2 regions of the Staphylococcus sp. GW821-FHT11H10 genome follow, and region 2 is predicted to be linked to the other one. Evidence: a T-box and tRNA genes for the amino acid it is inferred to sense, from the RefSeq annotation. Region 2 holds a T-box; the other holds one or more tRNA genes.
The links. A T-box is a leader RNA that pairs with one kind of tRNA and senses whether it is charged. The one in region 2 lies ahead of serS (serine--tRNA ligase), so its partner is inferred to be a tRNA-Ser.
Positions count from the first base shown of each region.

Region 1: it encodes a tRNA-Ser, which carries the amino acid that the T-box ahead of serS (serine--tRNA ligase) is inferred to sense. The anticodon was not compared.

Region 1 covers NZ_JBXARC010000012.1:3,117-10,536, forward strand. Annotated here, with positions in the region: gene dnaX (DNA polymerase III subunit gamma/tau) at 1-223, opposite strand, end outside; gene AC1RRU_RS07835 (GNAT family N-acetyltransferase) at 292-819, opposite strand; RNA gene ffs (signal recognition particle sRNA large type) at 1,126-1,395, opposite strand; gene treR (trehalose operon repressor) at 1,486-2,211, opposite strand; gene treC (alpha,alpha-phosphotrehalase) at 2,244-3,878, opposite strand; gene treP (PTS system trehalose-specific EIIBC component) at 3,972-5,420, opposite strand; tRNA gene AC1RRU_RS07860 (tRNA-Ser) at 5,636-5,728, opposite strand; gene AC1RRU_RS07865 (glutamate synthase subunit beta) at 5,841-7,304, opposite strand; gene gltB (glutamate synthase large subunit) at 7,323-7,420, opposite strand, start outside.
Region 2 covers NZ_JBXARC010000007.1:56,630-64,049, reverse strand. Annotated here, with positions in the region: gene AC1RRU_RS05650 (AzlD domain-containing protein) at 1-135, opposite strand, end outside; gene AC1RRU_RS05645 (AzlC family ABC transporter permease) at 132-827, opposite strand; gene serS (serine--tRNA ligase) at 1,277-2,563, opposite strand; T-box leader at 2,648-2,846, opposite strand; gene AC1RRU_RS05635 (NAD(P)H-hydrate dehydratase) at 3,218-4,030, shown strand; gene gyrA (DNA gyrase subunit A) at 4,132-6,831, opposite strand; gene gyrB (DNA topoisomerase (ATP-hydrolyzing) subunit B) at 6,929-7,420, opposite strand, start outside.

The DNA of each region.
Region 1 (7,420 bases), on a different contig from region 2:
CATTACATGGTTCACCGTCTTGAGGATTTAAACAGTTTATCGCTTTAGCAAATACTTTAGCAATACTAGTTTTACCAGTCCCACGAGGTCCACTAAAGATATAGGCATGAGACTGTTTACCTTTGGAAATGGCGTTACGTAACGTCTTAGTTACATGTTCTTGACCCACAACATCTTGGAAACTTTGGGGTCTAAACATTCGATACAAAGCTTGATAATTCACATCCGCACCTCCGTTAACAATTACTCTACATTATACCACGCATTATCATCTAAGTTTCAATGAATTTATTAAGTCATATCAGCATCTTGCACAATTCCATGGGGGTATTCATCCAGTTGATCCCATAAGAATTTTACACGCAAAGCGGATGGATTGGTTTCTTTTGAAAAAATATTATGTTTGTCCGCCGGTTCATAACCTACTTCTTCGAAATATGCCGGGCAACATCCCACAACAATAGTCGTATAATGTTGAGATTTAGCACGTTCTTCAACAGCTTGAACTAAAGCTTTACCTAATCCCTCATTACGATATGGTTTATCTACTATAAGAGAAGCTAATTCCAAAGCTTTGTACCGTTGATCATCCGCCTTTAGGTTAATTTCACTGAGCATGATGTGCCCTATAATATCGCCAGCTTCATTTTTTGCAATCACTTCAAGTTCATAATTATAGTTTAATGCTCTGCGTAGTCTTGAAATGAGTTCTCTTTGCTTTTGACCAACACCTTGACCTTTGTTATCGTAACTTGATTCAATCTTATTTAATGTTTCAATATAATCCATTTCAGTTAATGTACTTAAGAACAGTCGCATAATGACACCCCTTTGATTAGTCCGAGCGGTCCCCATTTTATATTCGAACAAACCACTTTCCCATTTTATACTCATTCATACATATTCTATACAAAAAACGAGCCTGGGACAAAATCAATGTCTCAGGCTACAATTATATATTGGCAGTAGTTGACTAAATTAAAACTACACTTATAACAAGCATTTTTAATTTTAGTCAATCTTGCCAGGGCAGGACAATGAATTCATAAAAATTCCTGTCCTACTCCTCACTTAAATTTATATTTAAAATTTTATTTGTCTCGGTTAGTTTAAAATATTAAAAAACCGTGCACCTTCGAATCGAGTGTGTATCACAAACGTTACCGAAGTCGACAGCTAAATCTCGGCTACCCTACGGCACATATGAGGATCCACTTAATGCTGCTTCCGTCAGGACCTGACATGATTCATGGGTTCATATTGCATAGGACCGAAATCTTCAAACACTACGTGCTTCGGGCAGACTTCACAAAAACACACCCTCAACAAAGGAATTAAGTCTCGCATAAAGCGGATTTCGAGTACAGGGAACCGCTACCTCCCCACCTAGCACGGTAAGTTTTATATTACTATAAACTTTCTTCAGATTGCAAGCGTAAAGTTTCAATTAGTAATTCAATGAATCGAAACCAGTACAATTTCATCTTATAATTTGTGTCGTCTTGAAAATTCTTGGAATTTAAACTCTGTCGCTAAATGCTTCGACACATTGTATTGGAATGGCATCGTATTATTTAAATAAACGACACTTCTCACTGTTGCGGTATATGGCGGTTGTATTTTCCCAAAAACATCATATTCTCTTTCAGTAAAAGGCTCAAAGGTAATCGACTTACTTGAATAACTGATATCTAATCCTAATTGCGTTTCTAAGTAATGATATATAGAATCTTTTGCCACTGAATTCGAAATATCGGATACTATTGAAGTTAAAAAGTAATCTTCATCCAAAATTTTGACCTTTTGATTGACATTTCTCGTGCGTACTACATGGATTAGTACATCATCATTACTAATATTCAATTGCTTTTTAACATGAGGAACTGAGTTTGCTTTAACCAATTCGTTAATGAGCACTTCCGTTTCATGCTTGAGACCAAGTTCCTCTTGCACTTCTTTGAAGCTAATCAATTCTGAGAACGGAAACTCCGTGATACCTTGATCTATTACAATGGACCCCTTACCCCTAATTTTTTGAATCATGCCATCATTTGCTAATAAATCCAATGCTTTTCTAACAGTCTCACGTGACGCTCCATACAGCGTTAATAATTCATGTTCTGAAGGTAGTTGTTGTCCGTATGTGTATTCGCCCTCATGTATTCGTTGTTTAAGTTGTTCATATATTGTTATGAATTTTTGTGTTGCCATTTGTTTCTCCATTACATCAACCTATTTACTTTTTATTGAACATTAATCACTACTGCACCAAATGGAGATATTTCACCATTTTCTATTGTACCGCTTTGAATTATCGTCGTCCCCTCACTATTAAGGTCTTCAGGTAATTTTATTGTTTCTTTTGAAAAGTTAGCAACGACTAGCCACGTTTGGTTGTCATAATTTCGACGATAAATGAATAACTGTGGATGTTCCATATACATCGGCTCGATATCACCATACGTGATGATATCGTGTTCATGACGTAATTTGATAAGTTCGCGATACGTGTGTAGTACAGAGGTAGTATCTTCGATTGCCGCTTCTACATTAATGTGTTCTGTATTGTTAGGAATATCAATCCATGGCGTACCTGAAGTGAAACCTGCTTGTTTCTCCGATGTCCATTGAATAGGTGTTCTAGAATTGTCACGTGATTTTTGACCTAAAATTGTTAGAACTTCACTTTCATCAATACCTTGTTGCACTAGATTATCGTAAGCATTACGCGACTCGACATCGCGATATTGCTGAATAGAATCAAAGTGTGGATCTGTCATGCCAATTTCTTCACCTTGATAGATATAAGGTGTTCCTTGCAACATGTGTAATGCGATTGCCAACATTTTAGCACTTGCTTGACGATTCTCTTCTGTAGAATCATCGCCAAAACGAGAAACAACGCGTGGCTGATCATGATTACACCAGAAAATCGCATTCCATCCTCCACCTTCAAATATTCCAATTTGCCAATCCATCAAAATTTCTTTTAATTTTAAAAAGTCTAATTTAGCGTTCGACCATTTTTCTCCATCGACATAATCTACTTTTAAATGATGGAAATTAAAGACACTACTTAACTCTTGTCGATCTGGTCTTGTATAATTGATACAGTTATCAATTGTTGTAGAGGACATTTCTCCTACCGTCATCATATCTTTATCACCAAATGTATGACGATTAAGTTCATGGAGATATTCATGTACACGTGGACCGTCAGTATAAAATTCTTTACCAATTTGTGGTGAATCTTTAAATTCACCTTTTGAAATAAGATTAATTACATCAAAGCGGAAACCATCTACACCAAATTGAATCCAATGATTAACAACCTCATATAAAGATTGTCTAACCTTTTCATTATCCCAATTTAAATCTGCTTGTGTAACATCAAATAAATGTAAATAATATTCATCCGTCTTCTCATCATATTGCCAAGCATTCCCACCAAACTTAGATTCCCAATTAGTTGGAGGGCCATCTTGAGAAGGCTTGAAGTAATAATAATCACGATAAGGGTTATCTTTAGAACTGATCGCTTCTTTAAACCATCGGTGTTCTGTAGACGTATGATTAATAACTATATCTAACATGACTTTCAAATCACGCTTATGCGCTTCGCTTATTAAAGTTTCAAAATCTTCCAATGTACCAAAGCGTTCATTTATTTTTAAATAATTACTAATATCGTACCCATTATCATTCATTGGGGATTCATAAACAGGAGTTAGCCAAATATAATCGACGCCTAAATATTGAATATAATCCAACTTCTCAATAATGCCATTTATATCACCCTCACCATTACCTGTAGTGTCGTTAAATGATTTAGGATAAATTTGATAAACTACCGATTTCTTCCAATCTTTATGTGCCATAGATAGTCACCTTCCATTTAATTATAGTTTTATATGCATTAAAGACGCTCAAACACTTAACATGTGAAATTTGAACGTCTTCATTTGTATTAATTATTTCGCTACAGTTTCGTCTGGCGTTGCCACCATTTTTTTAGCTTTAATTGTTGTAAATCTTGCAAAGATGATTGTCAAAATAGCTGGTATCACCATAGCAAGTAGTGTGACTGGTATATAAATGAACCAAAATTCACTGTGGATTGATATGAATGCTGGAACACCACCTACACCAACACTACCTAACACCTTATTAGCGCCAATAATGGCACCTAAAACGCTTGATGTACAAATAGCAGCGAAGAAAGGTACTTTTAACGGTAAGTTTACACCAAACATTGCAGGCTCTGTAACACCTAAAAATGCTGATACACTTGAAGTTAATGCTAAACCTTCTTCTTTTACCATTTTACGTCGTTTATAAATAAACCATGCTCCAAAAGCAGCAGAACCTTGGCAAATATTAGAAATCGCAACGATAGGCCATAAATATGTACCACCTAATTTACTACCCATTAATTGGAAATCTACTGCTAAGAACATATGGTGTAATCCCGTAATAACAAGTGGTGCATAGAAGAAACCATAAAGTGCACCGCCTAACCAACCAGCGTGTTCAAAGACAAATTGTACTGCTCCAGTTATACCTGTACCTACTGCAAGTGCAATCGGACCAATAATAATAAACGCTAAAAAACCTGTTACGAGTAGCGCTACTGGACCAACAACCAACATTTTAATAGAATCATGAACAACTTTATTTAATGCTTTCTCAATGAGTGATAAGACATAGGCCGCAATTAAAACAGGCAACACTTGACCTTGATAATTTAATTGCTTAATTTCTAAATCAAAAAGATTCCATGTCGGAATATGTCCTTTAGCAATATCGTATTGTGAAACTAATTGTGGATGCATCAAAATAAGTCCTAGTACCAGTCCTAAAATAGGACTACCACCAAACACTTTCATACTACTCCAACCAATTAAAGCTGGTAAGAAGATAAATGCTGTACTTGCAATTACGTTAATAATATTTGATATATCACCCAACTGTGGAAACTGTTCCACAAGTGGTTTAGGACCAAATAAATCTTTCATGGTAAGTAAATTATTAATCCCCATTAAAAGACCCGCTGTAACTAATGCCGGTAAAATTGGTATAAAAATATCTCCCAATAATTTTATAAGTCGTTGTAACGGATTACCTTTCTTCGATGCAGCAGCTTTTGCATCATCTTTTGACGATTCTTCTACACCCGTTTCTTGAATAAATTGCTTATATACTTCGTCTACAGTACCAGGCCCAATAACAATTTGGTATTGGTTATCCGCTTTAAATTGGCCTTTGACAAGCGTATTGTCATCTAGTGCATCTTTATCAACTTTATTGTCATCTTTTAACACTAAACGCAATCGAGTAACACAATGTGTTGCAGTATCAATATTTTCTTTCCCACCAATTGCTCTGACGATGTCCTGCACGTCCTTTCTTTTTACAGCCAAACCCTTCACTCCCTTGTTTATAATAGCTCAAGTATAACTTGTCTAGACAAGTTTTGTAAAGGCTTTCATTTTTGTATTCAAACATAAAAATTGGACTGATGATTTTTAGTCATCAGTCCAATTTATTATAGAGCCTAAAAAAGACAAGTACTCAATATGTTATAAATTGAGTACTTGTCTTTTTTATATTTATTAGTCTTGGATTTTAATTATAATGGCGGAGGAAGAGGGATTCGAACCCCCGCGGCCCGTTAAGGCCCTGTCGGTTTTCAAGACCGATCCCTTCAGCCGGACTTGGGTATTCCTCCAATGAACACAATAAATATCATATACCACGGTTCATCGGAAGTCAATTACTTTTAAGTTTAAAATGTAAAATTATCCATTTTATTTTCATTACTATCTTATTTTTAAAGTAACTTACACGAATACCTTTTGTTTCAAGAATTTATCGACAGATTGAGCAACAGCACGTCCTTCTTTAATCGCCCAAACTACAAGACTTTGACCTCTTCTCGCATCCCCAGCGGCAAATATTTTTTCTTTATTAGTGCGATAATCTTTATCGTTGGCGATGATTTTATTTTGTTGGGTAGCAATATCAAAAGATCTTGGTACTGTAGGTTCGGTACCTTCGAAGCCTATCGATAAAAGAACAAGATCTGCTGGCCAATGTCTTTCAGTACCATCTACGACAACCATTCCTTCTGGTGTTTCCTCTAAGATTTGTGTATATACACCACGAACATTACCAATATGATCAACATCATATCGCATAGTTTGAACACCATAAGCGCGAGGCTCTCTACCAAAACGTGCTTCATATTCTTTATGAGCATAATCCATTTTGAAAACAGGTAATGCAAGTGGCCACGACGTATTACTTTCAAACGCAATTTCTTCAGGTGCTTTTGTATATTTGTTAAATTGGACAATTGACTTACAATTTTCACGTAAGGCAGTAGCAACACAATCCGCGCCAGTATCACCAGCACCTATGATGATTACATTTTTTCCTTTAGCCGTAATAGTTGGTTCGTCAATTTCACCATTTAGTAATTGAGTCTGCTCGGTTAAATAATCCATAGCAAAGTGAATACCTTGACCCATACGTCCTTCTAATGGCAGGTCACGTGCTTTTTGAGCTCCTGTACATAAGATAATAGCGTCATATGTCTGTTCTAATTCTTCGCGTGAGATATCCAAACCAATGTTGGTATTCGTTTTAAATGTAATACCTGCTTCTGTCATCAGTGTAATACGGCGACGTACAACATCCTTATCTAATTTCATATTGGGAATTCCATACATTAATAAACCACCCGCTTCTGCGGCTCTTTCAAACACCGTCACTTGATAACCCATGTAATTGAGCTCTTCAGCTGCAGAGAGGCCTGCAGGACCACTCCCAACAATCGCTACAGATTGTTCTAACCGTTGCTTAGGATATTTAGGTTTAACCCAACCATTATCATATGCTTCATCAATAATCGTGCGTTCTATCCCTTTAATTGCGACTGATTCACGATTAATCTTCATGACACAAGATTGTTCGCAAGGTGCAGGACAAACACGTCCTGTAAATTCAGGAAAATTATTTGTTTCACTTAAACGTTGATATGCAGCTTTGAAATCCTGGCGATAAACCAAATCATTCCACTCAGGAACGTAATTACCAATAGGGCAACCAATGGTTTCTCTACCGAAAGGAAGACCTGTTTGACAGAATGGTGTCCCACAATCCATACATCGTGCGCCTTGAACAGATGCTTCATCACGTGAAAAGCGTTGTTGAAACGCATCGTGATTTTTCAGACGTTCAACTAAAGACAGTTCAGATAATGATTGCTTTTCATATTTCATAAATCCTTTAAACTCACCCATAACAGACCTCTCCTTTCTTTAATAAATAACTGCTGGCTGTAATTCTTGTTCAATTGTCGTGCGTTCATCATAGAATGCTGCCAGTTTAGCATCATCAAGTTGTGGCAAATGACGAC
Region 2 (7,420 bases):
TATAAACGATAACCATTTAATTACCGTTTCTGAAAGTTGAATACGTGAAATCATTAAGAATGGGACTACTCGAATAATTAAAGTTACAAGTCCACACAACACGATTAATATAAACATGTGCCAAGATGTTGTCATTTATCCATCACCACCCCTAATGTTGCTGCTAACATAGATGCAATTAAAATTGCGACGTATGACGGCATGAACCAGCTTAAACTGAGCATCATCACGATGACAAATACGATAAGTACTATGTAAATTTTAAGTTTAGATGAAGTGATTGATTCAAATTGTGCCATTGTTAAAAAGATAAACATCGCGGTAATCGCAAAATCGAGACCTAACATATCTGGATTAGATATGTATTTACCGAGTAACGCACCAACAATACTTGCTAGTGCCCAAAATGAATATGCAGTTAGATTCAATCCATGTAACCAACGATCGTTTATCTTCTCCCCTTTTAAATGAGGCGTGATTGCAACGCCAAAGGTTTCATCTGTCAAAATTGAAGATAAGCCTAGTCGATTCCAAATACCATAATCTTTATAATTAGGTGCCAACGTCATTGAAAGTAGGAAGAAACGTGAATTGACAATCAATGTTGTAAGGACAATGGCAGAAATCGGTGTTCCAGTAGCCACAAGCGCACATATAATAAATTGTGCTGCACCAGCATACACAAGCAAACATAATAATAGTATTTCGATAATACTAAAGTGTTGTGAAGCCGCCACTATTCCAAATGATAGTCCAATTCCAACGTAGCCTAATAAAGTAGGTATACATTCTTTAACGCCCTGTTTAAATGTCACATGTGATGTCATCTTTGTAACCTCCTTTATTCTGTTTAATTTTATAAAGTAATATACTAATAATTTTAGTCTAATATACGGATGCTAGAGTGGCAACAACATTAGACGCAGGGTTGTGTGATGTTAGACTGAAAGACTACTTAGAAGTATTGATTTGAAAGGATTTTAAATGTGTCTATTTTTTGACTATAACGGTTGATTTACCTCTTGGAAAGCAGTCTAAAATACCCCTTTTAACTTCATCCCTTTATTAAGAAAAAGTGGAATTTTATGCAATTAATTATTAGAAATATACTAAGAGGATATGGACTAAATTTAATATATTAGAATTTCATATGTAAGGATAAAAAAAAACTGAGAAAAGCTCGGTAAGAGCATTTTCTCAGTTTAGTCGGCTACTGCGAATTTCGATGTAGCCCTAACATATTCATTTTGTCCTAGATTTATGACTTATTCATGAATTAGCCATTAACAGGACGGATTTCAGTTTTACCACCCATAAATGGTACTAATGCTTCTGGAATTGTGATTGAACCATCTGCATTTTGATAGTTTTCAACGATAGCTGCAAATGTACGACCTACAGCAAGTCCACTACCATTTAAAGTATGTGCTAATTCTGGTTTAGAAGCGGCATCACGTTTGAAGCGGATGTTAGCACGACGCGCTTGGAAATCAGTACAGTTTGAGCAAGAACTAATTTCTTTATAGTTGTCATAACTTGGTAACCATACCTCTAAGTCGTATGTTTTACTAGCACTGAAACCGATGTCGCCAGTACATAAGATAACACGACGATATGGTAAACCTAATTCTTCAAGAATTGCTTCAGCATTTTGTGTCATATCTTCTAAAGCGTCCCAAGAATCTTCAGGTTTTTCGATACGAACCATTTCAACTTTGTCGAATTGGTGTAAACGGATTAAACCTCTTGTATCTCTACCAGCTGATCCTGCTTCACTACGGAAACAAGCTGTTTGTGCAGTGAATTTTTCTGGTAATACGCCTGGTTGGATGATTTCATCTCTGTAGAAGTTAGTTAATGGAACTTCTGCAGTTGGAATTGTGTATAAACCTTCTTTTTCAACTTTGAATAAATCTTCTTCAAATTTAGGTAATTGACCAGTACCAAACATTGTATCTGCGTTAACTAATTGAGGTGTCATCATTTCAGTATAACCGTGTTGCGTTGTATGTTTAGTAAGCATGTAGTTCATTAATGCACGTTCTAATAATGCACCATCTTTAGTTAAGTATACGAAACGCGCACCTGAAATTTTTGCAGCACGTTCAAAGTCTGCCATTTTTAATTCTTCTACTAAGTCCCAGTGTGCTTTAGGTTCAAAGTCAAATTCACGAGGTGTACCCCATTTTTTAACTTCAACGTTTTCTTCATCAGAATCCCCTTGTGGTACATCTTCAGCAATTAGGTTAGGGATACGAATTAAGATATCTCTAACTTTATTATCCACTTCGTTAAGTTTAGCGTCGTTTTCTTTGATTTCGTCACCAAGTTCACGCATTTCTTTGATGACGTCGTCTGCATTTTCTTTGTTACGTTTCTTTTCAGCGATTTCTTCACTTACTTTGTTACGACGTGCTTTCATTTCTTCAGTTTTACCGATTAATTGACGACGTTCGTTATCTAATTCTAATACTTCGTCAACTACTTTAGGATCATCTCCACGTAGTTCAATTTTGCTCTTAACTGTGTCTGCTTGCTCTCTAAATAGTCTAATGTCTAACATGTAATATTCATCCTTCCCAATTTTTGAAAAATTTAATTTCGGATAACATGCGTATTTTCAATAAAAAAAGACCACATCCCCTTCACAAGGGACGTGGTCTACGCGTTGCCACCCTATTTAACAATTTAACACTACATATGTATCAAATTGCACTTTCCTTAAAATAACGGTTATTACCGGTTGTTCACAATTGTAGGTAGATTCGCATAACAATCAATTACTTGTTCACACTCAACACAAGCTCTCTGAAATTAATTGACTATGTTACTTGTCCCACGAACAATAACTTATTAAGTTATTTTTAATATAGCAAACTCCTTTATAATTAGCAAGTAAATGGTAAATAATATTAATTCATGCTAGTTGTAAACACCCTCTATTAGCCAACATAATCACTTCCCATCATTCATTACAAAATAATCTTCATAATAGTGTTGACGAAAGTCATCCACAGGTATAATATTTTCTATTGTATTTAAAAAGGTCATAAACAAACATTCAAATTTAAAACTTAACAGGCGAGTTAGTTGTTGATGCTTTCGCTACGCATCTCATCGTCACTTGAAATTTGAGTTATATATAGAATTGACAGTAATCACATTTTTACAATTTAGTATTATACGTTCGAAACGTCTTCAAGGGAGGGTTTAATTCATGGAAACATTAACAACAGTTAATATTCCGAAAAGAAAAGAAGAGACACATAAAGGTGACTATGGAAAGATTTTACTTATAGGTGGGAGTGCCAATTTAGGGGGCGCAATCATGTTGGCTGCGCGTGCGTGTGTTTATAGTGGAAGTGGATTAATTACAGTAGCTACACATCCTACAAATCATGCTGCACTTCATTCTCGTTGCCCAGAAGCAATGGTTATCGATATTAACGACACTAAAATGTTAACTAAAATGATTGAGAACACAGATAGTATTTTGATTGGACCAGGCTTAGGTATCGATTTTAAAGGTAATAACGCAATTACATTTTTACTACAAAATATTCAGCCACATCAAAACTTAATTGTTGATGGTGATGCTATAACGATATTTAGTAAATTAAAACCTGATATCCCAACTTGCCGTGTTATCTTCACGCCACATCAAAAGGAATGGGAACGTTTGAGTGGTATCCCTATTGAAGAACAAACTTATGAACGTAATAGAGAAGCTGTAGATAAGTTAGGTGCTGCAGTTGTATTGAAAAAACACGGTACTGAAATATTCTTCAAAGACAAAGAATATAGACTTGCCATTGGTACACCGGCAATGGCGACTGGTGGCATGGGAGATACATTAGCTGGTATGATTACAAGCTTTGTTGGACAATTTGATGATTTTAGAGATGCGATAACAAGCGCAACTTATACGCATAGTTTTATTGGAGAAAAGTTATCTGAATCTATGTATGTCGTACCACCTTCACGTTTAATTAGTGAAATTCCATACGCTATGAAAGAATTAGAAAACTAAATAAGCTATAAAAACAAGACTTCCCTGGTATCAGGGAAGTCTTGTTTGTTGAAGGAATCAATATTGTTGTAACTTTCTATTATAGATTAACCTTCTATTATTTAGTTTTCGTCATCTTCATCATTGTTAGATGCATTTTCAATGTCTTCATTTACACGATCCATGAAGTCTTGTCTAACTTCAATACGTTCATCTGTTGAGTCATCCTCAGATGAAACTGTAGTTTCTTCGTCCGCTTCAGTATGAAGTGCGTTACCTGGTGTATCATCGTCAATTACTTCTTCACTAGGACTTTCAGTACTCTCTGCATTTGATTCACCATTTTCAGTTTGAGCAGCCTCAGTCGCATCTTCATCTTCTGTTTTATCAATAACTTTAGCAACTGTTGATACAAATTGATCATCGCCTAGTTTCATTAAGCGAACACCTTGAGTTGCACGACCATTTTGAGAAATATCTTCTACTTCTAAACGAATGATAACACCACTATTTGTAACAATCATTAAGTCTTCTTCGCCATTAACAGTTGTGATACAAACGATATTACCATTACGTTCAGTAATCTTGGCAGTCTTGATACCTTTACCACCACGATTTGATAAGCGATATTCACTCACTGGCGTACGTTTACCATATCCATTTTCAGTGACGACTAGCACTTCATCTTCGCTATCGGCATGTGCAACATCTAGACCTACAACGACATCATCTTCACGTAATGAGATACCTCTTACACCTGCAGCAGTACGACCTAATGGACGTAAACTTGTTTCTGCAAATCTAATTAATGAAGCATGGGATGTTCCAATTAAGATATCTTGGTTACCATCTGTAAGACGTACTGCAATTAATTCATCGTCTTCTTTGAACCCAATCGCAATCTTACCGTTCTTATTGATATGTGAGAAATTGCTTAAAGCAGAACGTTTCACAATACCATTTTTAGTTGCAAATACTAAGTAACTATCTTCATCTTCAAGGTTTCTAACAGCAATCATCGTACTGATTGTTTCATCATTATCTAATTCAATGGCATTGATGACTGGAATACCTTTAGATTGGCGAGATAATTCTGGAACTTCGTAGCCTTTAAGTTTATAAACACGACCTTTATTCGTGAAGAATAGAACGTGGTCATGTGTACTTAACGTTACAAGTTGACTTACGAAATCTTCTTCCAATGTATTCATACCTTGAACGCCGCGTCCGCCACGGTGTTGTGAACGATACGTTGAAACTGGTAAACGTTTAATATAGTTATTATGGCTCAATGTGATGACGATTTGTTCTTCAGGAATTAAATCTTCATCTTCTAAATCATCTAAGCCACCTAATTGAATTTCTGTACGACGTTCGTCACCAAAACGTTCTTTAATATCGGTTAACTCATCACGAACTAATTGAAGTAAAACTTCGTCATCGGCTAAGATTTCTTCAAGTTCAGAAATATAACCGAGTAATTCGTTGTATTCATTTTCAATTTTATCTCGTTCTAAACCAGTTAAACGTCTCAAACGCATATCTAAAATAGCTTGCGCTTGACGTTCAGACAATTTAAAACGCTCTTGCAATGTTTCCATAGCGACTTTATCTGTTTCTGATTCACGAATTGTCGTAATAATCTCATCGATATGATCTAACGCTATACGCAAACCTTCTAAGATATGTGCTCGGTCTTTCGCTTTTTTCAAGTTGTATTCAGTACGACGACGTACAACTGTCTTTTGATGTTCTAAATATTCAACTAAAGCTTGTTTTAAATTGATTAATTTTGGACGTCCATTAACAAGTGCAATCATATTAACACCAAATGAAGTTTGTAATGGTGTCTGTTTATATAAATTGTTTAAAATAACATTGGCATTTGCATCTTTACGAACATCGATTACTACTCTAACGCCAGTACGTAAACTTGTTTCATCACGTAAATCAGTAATACCTTCAATTTTCTTTTCACGAACAAGTTCTGCAATCTTCTCAATCATACGCGCTTTATTAACTTGATACGGAATTTGAGTCACTACGATACGTTGGCGACCGCCACCTCGCTCTTCAATTTCCACACGTGCACGCATTTGAATTGATCCTCGACCTGTTTCATAAGCACGTCGGATGCCACTTTTCCCTAGAATTAAACCAGCTGTTGGAAAATCAGGACCTTGAATATCTTCCATAAGTTCTGCAATCGTTACATCTGGATTCTTACTTAAATGTAAAACACCGTTGATGACTTCAGTTAAATTGTGAGGAGGAATATTTGTTGCCATACCTACAGCGATACCTGATGCACCATTAACTAATAAGTTAGGGAAACGAGAAGGTAAGACTTCCGGCTCTCTTTCAGTACCATCATAGTTATCTAGAAAATCAATTGTATCTTTGTTAATATCACGCAGTAATTCTAACGTAATCTTAGTCATCTTCGCTTCAGTATAACGCATGGCAGCGGCACCATCGCCGTCCATTGAACCAAAGTTACCTTGACCATCGACAAGTGGATAACGATAACTGAATGTTTGTGCCATTCTGACCATGGCATCATAGATTGATGAGTCTCCGTGAGGGTGATATTTACCCATTACATCCCCAACGATACGTGCTGATTTTTTATATGGTTTATCAGGGGTCATACCTTGTTCATTTAAGCCATATAAGATACGACGGTGTACAGGTTTTAAACCATCACGTACATCAGGTAACGCACGTGAAACGATAACGCTCATTGCATAGTCTAAGAATGATTCGCGCATCTCGCTGGTTATATTTCGTTCATTTATTCTTGATTGAGGTAAGTCAGCCATCAAGATATCCTCCTTCTATAATCAATTCACTTAAAATAGCAAGACTGCAAGCCATTATGCTGTACAGTCTTCAAGATTTTCAATACTAGACGTTAACTTAGAAATCCAAGTTCGCATATACTGCATTGTCTTCGATAAATTGTCTACGATTTTCAACTACATCACCCATTAACATTTCAAATGTTTGGTCCGCTTCAATCGCATCTTCTAATTTAACTTGTAACATCATACGGTTTTCAGGATTCATAGTCGTTTCCCATAATTGATCCGCATTCATTTCTCCTAAACCTTTATAACGTGATATTTGCCATTTAGGTGTAGGACTTAATTCTGATTTCAATTTATCAAGTTCACGATCATTAAATACATAATATTTTTGTTTGCCTTGTGCCAATTTATACAATGGCGGTTGTGCAATATACACATATCCCGCTTCGATTAGTGGTCTCATGAAACGATAGAAGAACGTTAGTAATAAAGTTCTAATATGCGCGCCATCCACATCAGCATCTGTCATGATTACAATTTTATGATAACGTGCTTTAGAGATATCGAACTCGCCACCAATACCAGTACCAAAGGCTGTAAT